One region of the Nitratireductor sp. PBL-C9 genome, then DNA from elsewhere that is predicted to be linked to it. Evidence: riboswitches for the same ligand, from Rfam matches in the RefSeq annotation. Region 1 holds a riboswitch; each other region holds the start of a gene.
What was found. Region 1 has a riboswitch for thiamine pyrophosphate ahead of thiC (phosphomethylpyrimidine synthase ThiC). Riboswitches for the same ligand answer to the same signal wherever they lie in the genome.
Positions count from the first base shown of each region.

Region 1 (3,924 bases):
GCCTTTCCGTGGCACCCGTTCTGATCGGTCTGTTCGCCCTGCCCGAGCTTCTGCGTCTCATCGTTTTCCGCGAGGAAAACCATGGCCAGGCCATGAAACTTGGCGACAACCGGCTGACGCTGGCGGAATTCCGCGGCTCGGTGAAATCCATCATCCGCGGCAGCTTCATCGGTGTGATCATGGGCGCCATTCCGGGCATCGGGCCGTCGGCCGCCGCCTTCTTCTCCTATGGTGAGGCGCGTCGCTCCTCCCCCAACAGCGAGAATTTCGGCAAGGGCGAGCTGGAGGGCATCGCGGCTTCTGAATCGGCCAACAATGGCTGCTGCGGCGCGACCATGATCCCGCTTCTGGCGCTCGGCGTTCCCGGAGACGTGATCACCGGCGTCATGCTCGGCGCGTTCATGATCCAGGGCCTCACGCCCGGCCCGCTTCTGTTCCAGAACAATCTGAACGAGGTCTACATGCTGTTCATCGGCATGATGTTCTCCTCGGTCCTGCTGTTCGGCGCGGGCAAGCTGACGGTGCGCTTCTTCTCGCACATCGCGTCGATCCCGCAGGTGCTTCTGACGCCTGTGGTCCTGATGCTGTGCGTCTATGGCATCTATTCGATTTCCAGCAACATGTTCGACGTCACCGTCCTGCTCATCATGGGCGTTGTCGGCTTCATCATGCTGCTTTTGAACATCCCCCCGGCGCCGTTCCTGATCGCCTTCATTCTGGGGCCGATGTTCGAGGACAATCTGCGCCGCGCGCTGGCCATTTCGCGCGGTGACCCGTCCGTCTTCTTCCAGTCCGCCATTTCCTGGATTTTCGCAGGTCTGATCGTGTTCTTCGTCGGCCTGACGATCCGCCGGGAGTGGCAAAAATACCGAGAGAACCGTGCTGCACAGAATGCCTGAGGCCGAAAAGTCCACCATGTCACTGCTTGAGAATGCCAAGAGCCACCTGAAGGATCTGGTCGCCTTCGATACGACGAGCCGCTACTCGAACCGGCCGCTCATCGACCACATGGCGGCGTTCCTGCGGGAATACGGCATCGAGCCGGTCATACTGCTGGACGAGACGGGCGAGAAGGCAAACCTGATCGCCCGCATCGGCCCTGCAGACGTTCCCGGCGTCGTGCTGTCCGGCCACACCGATGTGGTGCCGGCGCTGGAAAAGGGCTGGACTTCCGGTCCGTTCGACCTGACCGAGCGCGACGGAAAGCTCTATGGCCGCGGAAGCTGCGACATGAAGGGCTTCGCCGCCTGTGTCATGGCGATGGTGCCGCAGCTGGCAGCCGCGAAGCTGGAAAGGCCCGTCTGGCTCTGCTTCTCCCATGACGAGGAAGTGGGCTGCCTCGGTGCGCCGGCCATCGCCGAATGGCTGGCCGCGCTCGACGTTCCGCCCATGCTGGCGATCATCGGCGAGCCGACCGACATGACGCTGGTGACCGGTCAGAAGGGCAAGATCGCCATGCGCTGCCATGTGCATGGCACGTCCGGCCACTCCTCCTTCGCGCCTGATCACGTCAACGCCATCGACTATGCGGCGCGCATCGTTTCGATGATCGCCGAACGCGGCGAGCAGATCGGCGAGGAAGGCCCCTTCGACCGCGATTTCACGGTGCCGCATTCGACCATGCTGGCGACCATGATTTCCGGCGGCGTCGCCACCAATGTGACGCCGGATCTGTGCAGCTTCAACTTCGAGATTCGCAGCCTGCCGACCCATGATGCGCGGGCCGAACTGGAATCTCTGAAAAAGCGCGCAAACGAAGAAATTTTGCCGAAAATGCAGGCGAAATGCGCCGAAACCGGCATCGAATGGGAAGAAATTTTCGCCTATCCGGCGATGGGCGACAGCACGTCGACCGACGGCTTCGCCTTCTTCCGCGACATCATGCCGGAGTGGTCGGGCAAGGTGTCCTACGGTTCGGAAGGCGGTGTGTTCGAGACCATCGGCGGCATCCCTTCGGTGATTGTCGGCCCCGGCTCGATTCGCCAGGCGCACAAGCCCGACGAATTCGTTGCAATCGAACAGCTGGACCTTTGCCTCGATTTTCTCGGCAAGGTCGCCTGGAAGGTCACCGAACCGGCCTGACCGAAGCATTCCGGCCCGGCCGCTCATCGCGGCCGGGCCTCCCCTGACGCGGAGTTCTGCACAACCGCGTCAGCCTGCTTGACAAGCAGCACCGCCTTCGCCCACCCTAAAGCCTCACCTGGGGGGTCCCGCCAAGGGGCTGAGATTCTGCTGGCATGGTTTTCCATGCAGCGCAGTGACCCGATGAACCTGATCCAGTTCATACTGGCGTAGGGATGGTGCACGCTTGGCGGGTCACAGGCTTATCGCGGCCGAAAACCGTTTCCGTACAGGAACGTCACAGCTCTTCCTCCTCTCGGCACGAACTGGGTCTCCATTGCTGAACGAGCAGAGGAGGCTCTGAACCCATGGACGCATTTGCCCCGACCGTAACCACCGGCCCGTTGCCGGCGTCGCGCAAGGTCTACAAACCCGGAACGCTTCACCCCGAGATTCGCGTGCCCATGCGCGAAATCGCGGTGCACCCGAGCGCCGGCGAACCGCCGGTGACCGTCTACGATTCCTCCGGCCCATACTCTGATCCCGACATGCTGATCGAGATCGACAGGGGCCTGCCGCGCATCCGCGAAGCCTGGGTAAAGGCGCGCGGCGACGTGGAAGCCTATGAGGGACGCCACGTCAAACCGGAAGACAATGGTTTTGCCACCGGCGACCGGCTGACGCCGGAATTTCCCATTCGCCATCAGCCGCTGAAAGCGAAGGACGGCACGGCCGTCACGCAGCTCGCCTATGCGCGCGCCGGCATCATCACGCCGGAGATGGAATTCATCGCCATCCGCGAAAACCTCGGACGCGCGCAGGCCAAGGCCGCGCTTGCCCGCGACGGCGAGAGTTTTGGTGCATCGATCCCCGATTTCGTGACGCCGGAATTCGTGCGTGACGAGGTGGCGCGCGGCCGGGCCGTGATCCCCTGCAACATCAACCACCCGGAAGCCGAGCCGATGATCATCGGCCGCAACTTCCTTGTGAAGATCAACGCCAATATCGGCAATTCCGCCGTCACCTCCTCCATGGCAGAGGAAGTGGAAAAGATGGTGTGGGCGACGCGCTGGGGCGGCGATACGGTGATGGACCTGTCGACCGGCCGCAACATTCACAACATCCGCGAATGGATCATCCGCAATTCGCCCGTGCCGATCGGCACCGTGCCGATCTATCAGGCGCTGGAAAAGGTGAACGGCATTGCCGAAGACCTGAACTGGGAGGTGTTCCGCGACACGCTGATCGAACAGGCTGAACAGGGCGTCGACTATTTCACCATCCATGCGGGTGTGCGCCTGCACTACATTCCGCTGACGGTCGACCGTGTCACGGGCATCGTTTCGCGCGGCGGCTCGATCATGGCCAAGTGGTGCCTGCACCATCACAAGGAGAGCTTTCTCTACCAGAACTTTGCGGAAATCTGCGACATCTGCCGCGCCTATGACGTGTCGTTCTCGCTGGGCGACGGCCTGCGGCCCGGCTCCATCGCCGACGCCAATGACGCAGCCCAGTTTGCCGAGCTGGAAACGCTGGGCGAACTGACGAAGATCGCCTGGGAGAAGGACTGCCAGGTCATCATCGAAGGCCCCGGTCATGTGCCCATGCACAAGATCAAGGAAAACATGGACAAGCAGCTCGAGGTCTGTGGCGAGGCCCCGTTCTATACGCTTGGGCCGCTCACCACGGACATTGCGCCGGGCTATGACCACATCACGAGCGGCATCGGCGCGGCGATGATCGGCTGGTATGGCACGGCCATGCTCTGCTACGTCACGCCGAAAGAGCATCTGGGCCTGCCTGACCGCGATGACGTGAAGACAGGCGTCATCACCTACAAGATCGCGGCGCATGCGGCGGACC
Region 1 is NZ_JBPAXW010000001.1:52,292-56,215, forward strand. It holds gene ACRTG1_RS00265 (tripartite tricarboxylate transporter permease) at 1-899, shown strand, start outside; gene argE (acetylornithine deacetylase) at 892-2,082, shown strand; TPP riboswitch at 2,192-2,316, shown strand; gene thiC (phosphomethylpyrimidine synthase ThiC) at 2,430-3,924, shown strand, end outside.

Region 2 (3,924 bases), on a different contig from region 1:
CGATCACCAGCGGCGGAATGATGAGCACCATCGCCGCCCCGCTGTCGGTGGCGCGTTCAAGCAGGCCCGCAGGCAGCGCGCCGCGCTTCATTTCGAGCGCCCGGCGTGCCGCCACCAGCGCCAGCGAGAGAACCAGACATAAAAGCGCGGAGAGGCTGGCGAAAAGCAGGCTGGTTGTTGTGGCCGAGAACACCGCGCTCTCGGTGGCAAGCCGCGCCAGATCCGCCTTCAGACCGGCGATCACGGTCGCGGCCATCGGTCCGGCGACGAAGAGCAGCCCCGCGACGATGATGACGGTGTTGAGAACCGTCTCCAATGGCGTGTGCCAGACAATGCGGCGCGGTGCGACGGGCAGGTTGGCATCGCCGCTGAGCGACGCGCCGAGCCGGCTTAACGCCAGAACAACGCCGCCGGCCAGCACCAGCTGCACCAGCGTCAGCACCAGCGCGCGGGCCGGATCGAAGTCGAACCGCAGCGCCTGATAGATCGCCACTTCCAGCGTTGTCGCGCGGGGTCCGCCGCCAAGCAGCAGGACGATGGTAAACGAGGTCACGCACAGCATGAAGACGAGGCCGGCAATGCCGGGAAGGGCCGCGCGCATGGCCGGCCATTCGAGAAACCGGAACGAGGCGCGCGCGCCCATGCCGAGCTGGGCCGCAAGACGCCACTGGTCGGCGGGCACGCTTTCCAGCGCGTTCAGGAACAGGCGCGTGGCCAGCGGCAGATTGAAGAAGACATGGGCGACCAGAATGCCCGAAAGCCCGTAAATGCCGGGCCAGTGCTCATTGAAGAGCACGGACAGGAAAGGCGCGAAAATCCCCGCTCTTCCCAGAAGCGCCAGAATGCCGAGCGCCGCCACAATGGCGGGGAGCGCAAGCGGCACGGCAAACAGGCGCAGAATGAAGGCGCGCCCCACAAATGCGGGATGGCGCGCCAGCGCGCGCGCCAGAAGGATCGCCGGCACGACTGATAAAAGCGTCGATAACAGCGCCTGCCAGAGCGTGAAGCGGGCGATCCGCAGCAGATAGGCGTCGAAAGCTGCAAACGCGCCCGTACCCTGTTGCAGGGCCTCCACGGCAAGGCCCGCAAAGGCCCCGCCGATCAGCAGGCCGACAGCGGCCAGCGCAAGCCGTCCCGCTGCGATACGCCTGTCCATCAGGGGGCGTCTTTCCATGTCGGGCGCGCGCGAAACGGTCAGCGGCTCATCACCGAAAGCCACTCATCGACCCAGGCCTTGCGGTTTTCCGCCACCTCTTTCGATGAGAATTCGAGCGTCTCGCCCGGCTTCACCAGAGTGTCGAACACCGGGTTGAGCGGCTCCGATGTCTCGCCGGCCGGGAACATCCAGTTGGTTTCGGGAATCGCGTCCTGAAAGCCGGGACCGGTCATGAAGGCGAGGAATTTCTGCGCCAGCGGGTTTTCCGCGCCCTTCACGGTCTGTGCGGCCACTTCCACCTGAAGATAATGCCCTTCTTCAAAGCCCGCCGCCTTGTAGCGCTCGGAATCTTCGGCAATCTGGTGATAGGCGGGCGAGGTGGTGTAGGACAGCACCATCGGCGCTTCGCCGCTGGTGAACAGGCCATAGGCCTCGCTCCAGCCCGGCGTCACCGTCAGCACCTTGTCCTGCAGTTTGCCCCAGGCGTCCGCTGTGTCGTCGCCATAGACGGCCTTCATCCAGAGCAGCAGTCCGAGGCCCGGCGTGGAGGTGCGCGGGTCCTGAATGGCGATCTTCAGATTGCTGTCGCTCTCCACCAGCTCCTTCAGGCTTGCCGGCGGGGTCTCGATGGCCTCGGTGTCATAGACAAAGGCGAAATAGCCGTAGTCGAACGGAACGAACGTGTCGTCCTCGAAGCCGCCCGGCACGTTCACCCTGCCCATGTCGACGCCATGCGGCGCAAACAGGCCGGTCTCGCGGGCCTCGTGCACGAGGTTGTTGTCGAGACCGAGCACGATGTCGGCCTTGGTCGATTTGCCTTCGAGCTTCACGCGGTTCAGAAGCGCCACGCCATCGGCCACGGAAACGAAATCCACGTCGCAGCCGCATTCCGCTTCGAACGCCTTCTCCACCGCCGGGCCGGGGCCCCAGTCGGAGGTGAAGCTCTCATAGGTGTAGACGGTGAGCTTGTCTTCGGCCGCCGCATGGCCGGCCATGGCCAGCGTGCCAAGCGCTATGGTGGAAAGCAGGGTGGTCGCGCGCATCTGCGCCTCCTCTCGTTTGGTTGGGGAATGAGGCGCTGTGCGAAAAGCGTCTAATCCCTCCGCCGGTGCAAACCGGATCAGGTTCAGCGGGTTGGCCGGGTTCCACTGATGCGGCTTTCCTTTGTTCAGGGAAAAGCTGCATCCGTTTCAACCACTGGGCCTCTCAGCCGGCAATCCGCCGGCACCCCGTTAGAGCGACCGGGAAAATAGGGCGCGGCAGGGGCCGGCGCAAGAGGCGGAATGGCGCGAACGCCGTTGGCGCTTGCCCGCCGGCATGATATGGGCCTCGACCATGAGCCTGTTTACCCTTCTCCTGGGCGGAGATCTCACACGCACGCCGGCACTCGATGCCGAAATCGCCGACAGCCGCATCATCGCGGCTGATTCAGGCATGCGCCACGCAGCGCTTCTGGGCGTTATGCCGGAGCTGTGGGTCGGCGATTTCGATTCCGAGCCGGACGGCATGGCCGAGGCCTATGCCCGGGTGCCGCGCCGCGCCTTTTCCGCCGACAAGGACAAGACGGACGGGGAACTCGCCATCGCCGCAGCGCTGGAAGCGGGCGCGACGAGCCTCGTTCTCGTGGGTGCTTTCGGCGGCGCGCGGCCCGACCACATGTTCCTGCATCTCGCGCAGGCGCTTCAGCTTTCAGAACAGGGCATTAAGACGCGGCTGACAAGCGGCGTGCAGGAAGGCGTGCCGCTGCTGCCCGGCAAACGCCATCGCTTCGACTATCCGCAGAAAACGCTGTTTTCGATCCTCGGCTTTTCGGCCCTTTCCGGCCTCACCGTGGAAGGGGCCAAATGGCCGCTCGATGCGGTCGAGGTTCCTTTCGGCTCGTCGCTGACCCTTTCCAATGTGGTCGATGGCGAACTCGCGGTTACCCTCAAAGAGGGCAGGGCGCTTCTGGTCGCCCATCTTTCCAACGACGGAGAACACTGATCCATGGCGCCGCCTCTCTTAAAGCTTGATGGCATTCGCCTGACCTTCGGCGGCACGCCGCTGCTCGATGGCGCATCGCTGATGGTCGGCCCCGGCGAGCGGCTGGCGCTGGTCGGGCGCAACGGCTCCGGCAAGTCGACACTTCTGAAGATCGCCGCCGGCCTCGTGGAGCCGCAGGATGGCGAGGTGTTCCGCCAGCCGACGGCGACCGTGCGCTATCTGCCCCAGTCGCCCGACTGGCAGGGTTTTTCGACCGTGCGCGCCTATGTGGAGGCCGGTCTCGGCCCGGCGGACGACATCAACCGCGTGGCGCTGGTCATCGACCGGCTGGGCCTGTCCGGCGATGAAGACCCGGCAACGCTGTCGGGCGGCGAGGCGCGCCGTGCCGCGCTCGCCCGGGTGCTTGCGCCCGAGCCTGATCTGCTGTTGCTGGACGAGCCGACCAACCATCTCGACCTCGCCACCATCGAATGGCTGGAAGAAGAGCTGCAGCGCACGTCTTCAGCCCTTGTCACCATCTCGCATGACCGTCGTTTTCTCGAACGCGTGAGCCGCGCAACCGTCTGGCTCGACCGTGGCGTGACGCGCAGGCTCGACAAGGGCTTTGCCCATTTCGAGGACTGGCGCGATCAGGTGCTCGAAGAGGAAGAGCGCGACCAGCACAAGCTTGCCCGCAAGATCGAGCGCGAGGAGCACTGGCTGCGCTATGGCGTCACCGCGCGCCGCAAGCGCAATGTGCGCCGTCTGGGCGAGCTGCATGCGCTGCGCGAAAAGCACCGCAGCCA
Region 2 is NZ_JBPAXW010000009.1:79,906-83,829, forward strand. It holds gene thiP (thiamine/thiamine pyrophosphate ABC transporter permease) at 1-1,156, opposite strand, end outside; gene thiB (thiamine ABC transporter substrate binding subunit) at 1,195-2,199, opposite strand; TPP riboswitch at 2,237-2,398, opposite strand; gene ACRTG1_RS18505 (thiamine diphosphokinase) at 2,492-3,139, shown strand; gene ACRTG1_RS18510 (ABC-F family ATP-binding cassette domain-containing protein) at 3,143-3,924, shown strand, end outside.
Region 2: linked by a shared signal. The riboswitch ahead of thiB (thiamine ABC transporter substrate binding subunit) and the one ahead of thiC (phosphomethylpyrimidine synthase ThiC) in region 1 are both predicted to bind thiamine pyrophosphate.

Region 3 (3,924 bases), 710 kb from region 1:
CTTCTGCGCCTCGGCGCGGATGTCGTGGGAAATGCGCATGGAGCAGAATTTCGGGCCGCACATGGAGCAGAAATGCGCCACCTTGTGCGCTTCCTTCGGCAGGGTCTGATCATGGAAATTACGCGCCGTTTCCGGGTCCAGCGAGAGGTTGAACTGATCCTCCCAGCGGAACTCGAAGCGCGCCCGCGAAAGCGCATCATCGCGGATCTTCGCCGCCGGATGCCCCTTGGCGAGGTCCGCCGCATGCGCCGCGATCTTGTAGGTGATGACGCCTGTCTTCACGTCATCGCGGTCAGGCAGGCCCAGATGCTCTTTCGGCGTGACGTAGCAGAGCATGGCCGTGCCATACCAGCCGATCATCGCCGCGCCGATGCCGCTCGTGATGTGGTCATAGCCCGGCGCAATGTCCGTGGTGAGCGGCCCAAGCGTATAGAACGGGGCCTCGCCACAGACCTCGAGCTGCTTGTCCATGTTTTCCTTGATCTTGTGCATGGGCACATGACCGGGGCCTTCGATGATGACCTGGCAGTCCTTCTCCCAGGCGATCTTCGTCAGTTCGCCCAGCGTTTCCAGCTCGGCAAACTGGGCTGCGTCATTGGCGTCGGCGATGGAGCCGGGCCGCAGGCCGTCGCCCAGCGAGAACGACACGTCATAGGCGCGGCAGATGTCGCAGATTTCCGCAAAGTTCTGGTAGAGAAAGCTCTCCTTGTGATGGTGCAGGCACCACTTGGCCATGATCGAGCCGCCGCGCGAAACGATGCCCGTGACACGGTCGACCGTCAGCGGAATGTAGTGCAGGCGCACACCCGCATGGATGGTGAAATAGTCGACGCCCTGTTCAGCCTGTTCGATCAGCGTGTCGCGGAACACCTCCCAGTTCAGGTCTTCGGCAATGCCGTTCACCTTTTCCAGCGCCTGATAGATCGGCACGGTGCCGATCGGCACGGGCGAATTGCGGATGATCCATTCGCGGATGTTGTGAATGTTGCGGCCGGTCGACAGGTCCATCACCGTATCGCCGCCCCAGCGCGTCGCCCACACCATCTTTTCCACTTCCTCTGCCATGGAGGAGGTGACGGCGGAATTGCCGATATTGGCGTTGATCTTCACAAGGAAGTTGCGGCCGATGATCATCGGCTCGGCTTCCGGGTGGTTGATGTTGCAGGGGATCACGGCCCGGCCGCGCGCCACCTCGTCACGCACGAATTCCGGCGTCACGAAATCGGGGATCGATGCACCAAAACTCTCGCCGTCGCGGGCAAGCGCGGCCTTGGCCTGCGCGCGTCCGAGGTTTTCGCGGATGGCGATGAATTCCATCTCCGGCGTGATGATGCCGGCGCGCGCATAGGCGAGCTGCGTGACGGCCGTGCCGTCCTTCGCTTTCAGCGGCTGATGGCGAATGGGAAATTCCGGCGTCAGCCGGTCGCCGGTGGCAAAACCATTGTCTTCCGGTTTGACGTGGCGTCCCTCATAGGCTTCCACGTCGCCGCGCGCCTTTACCCAGGCTTCGCGGATGCGCGGCAGGCCCCTGTCGATCTCGATCAGCATGTCGGGATCAGAGTATGGGCCGGAGGAATCGTAGACGGTCACCGGCGGTTCGCCGGCGCTCGGGTGCACCGCGATTTCGCGCATGGGCACGCGAATCTCGGGGTGAAGCGTTCCGGGTTTGTAGACCTTGCGCGACGCCGGCAACGGGCCGGTGGTTACGGTCGGGGCAAATGCGTCCATGGGTTCAGAGCCTCCTCTGCTCGTTCAGCAATGGAGACCCAGTTCGTGCCGAGAGGAGGAAGAGCTGTGACGTTCCTGTACGGAAACGGTTTTCGGCCGCGATAAGCCTGTGACCCGCCAAGCGTGCACCATCCCTACGCCAGTATGAACTGGATCAGGTTCATCGGGTCACTGCGCTGCATGGAAAACCATGCCAGCAGAATCTCAGCCCCTTGGCGGGACCCCCCAGGTGAGGCTTTAGGGTGGGCGAAGGCGGTGCTGCTTGTCAAGCAGGCTGACGCGGTTGTGCAGAACTCCGCGTCAGGGGAGGCCCGGCCGCGATGAGCGGCCGGGCCGGAATGCTTAGGTCAGGCCGGTTCGGTGACCTTCCAGGCGACCTTGCCGAGAAAATCGAGGCAAAGGTCCAGCTGTTCGATTGCAACGAATTCGTCGGGCTTGTGCGCCTGGCGAATCGAGCCGGGGCCGACAATCACCGAAGGGATGCCGCCGATGGTCTCGAACACACCGCCTTCCGAACCGTAGGACACCTTGCCCGACCACTCCGGCATGATGTCGCGGAAGAAGGCGAAGCCGTCGGTCGACGTGCTGTCGCCCATCGCCGGATAGGCGAAAATTTCTTCCCATTCGATGCCGGTTTCGGCGCATTTCGCCTGCATTTTCGGCAAAATTTCTTCGTTTGCGCGCTTTTTCAGAGATTCCAGTTCGGCCCGCGCATCATGGGTCGGCAGGCTGCGAATCTCGAAGTTGAAGCTGCACAGATCCGGCGTCACATTGGTGGCGACGCCGCCGGAAATCATGGTCGCCAGCATGGTCGAATGCGGCACCGTGAAATCGCGGTCGAAGGGGCCTTCCTCGCCGATCTGCTCGCCGCGTTCGGCGATCATCGAAACGATGCGCGCCGCATAGTCGATGGCGTTGACGTGATCAGGCGCGAAGGAGGAGTGGCCGGACGTGCCATGCACATGGCAGCGCATGGCGATCTTGCCCTTCTGACCGGTCACCAGCGTCATGTCGGTCGGCTCGCCGATGATCGCCAGCATGGGCGGAACGTCGAGCGCGGCCAGCCATTCGGCGATGGCCGGCGCACCGAGGCAGCCCACTTCCTCGTCATGGGAGAAGCAGAGCCAGACGGGCCTTTCCAGCTTCGCGGCTGCCAGCTGCGGCACCATCGCCATGACACAGGCGGCGAAGCCCTTCATGTCGCAGCTTCCGCGGCCATAGAGCTTTCCGTCGCGCTCGGTCAGGTCGAACGGACCGGAAGTCCAGCCCTTTTCCAGCGCCGGCACCACATCGGTGTGGCCGGACAGCACGACGCCGGGAACGTCTGCAGGGCCGATGCGGGCGATCAGGTTTGCCTTCTCGCCCGTCTCGTCCAGCAGTATGACCGGCTCGATGCCGTATTCCCGCAGGAACGCCGCCATGTGGTCGATGAGCGGCCGGTTCGAGTAGCGGCTCGTCGTATCGAAGGCGACCAGATCCTTCAGGTGGCTCTTGGCATTCTCAAGCAGTGACATGGTGGACTTTTCGGCCTCAGGCATTCTGTGCAGCACGGTTCTCTCGGTATTTTTGCCACTCCCGGCGGATCGTCAGGCCGACGAAGAACACGATCAGACCTGCGAAAATCCAGGAAATGGCGGACTGGAAGAAGACGGACGGGTCACCGCGCGAAATGGCCAGCGCGCGGCGCAGATTGTCCTCGAACATCGGCCCCAGAATGAAGGCGATCAGGAACGGCGCCGGGGGGATGTTCAAAAGCAGCATGATGAAGCCGACAACGCCCATGATGAGCAGGACGGTGACGTCGAACATGTTGCTGGAAATCGAATAGATGCCATAGACGCACAGCATCAGGACCACAGGCGTCAGAAGCACCTGCGGGATCGACGCGATGTGCGAGAAGAAGCGCACCGTCAGCTTGCCCGCGCCGAACAGCAGGACCGAGGAGAACATCATGCCGATGAACAGCATGTAGACCTCGTTCAGATTGTTCTGGAACAGAAGCGGGCCGGGCGTGAGGCCCTGGATCATGAACGCGCCGAGCATGACGCCGGTGATCACGTCTCCGGGAACGCCGAGCGCCAGAAGCGGGATCATGGTCGCGCCGCAGCAGCCATTGTTGGCCGATTCAGAAGCCGCGATGCCCTCCAGCTCGCCCTTGCCGAAATTCTCGCTGTTGGGGGAGGAGCGACGCGCCTC
Region 3 is NZ_JBPAXW010000001.1:766,976-770,899, reverse strand. It holds gene thiC (phosphomethylpyrimidine synthase ThiC) at 1-1,728, opposite strand, end outside; TPP riboswitch at 1,842-1,966, opposite strand; gene argE (acetylornithine deacetylase) at 2,076-3,266, opposite strand; gene ACRTG1_RS03590 (tripartite tricarboxylate transporter permease) at 3,259-3,924, opposite strand, start outside.
Region 3: linked by a shared signal. The riboswitch ahead of thiC (phosphomethylpyrimidine synthase ThiC) and the one ahead of thiC (phosphomethylpyrimidine synthase ThiC) in region 1 are both predicted to bind thiamine pyrophosphate.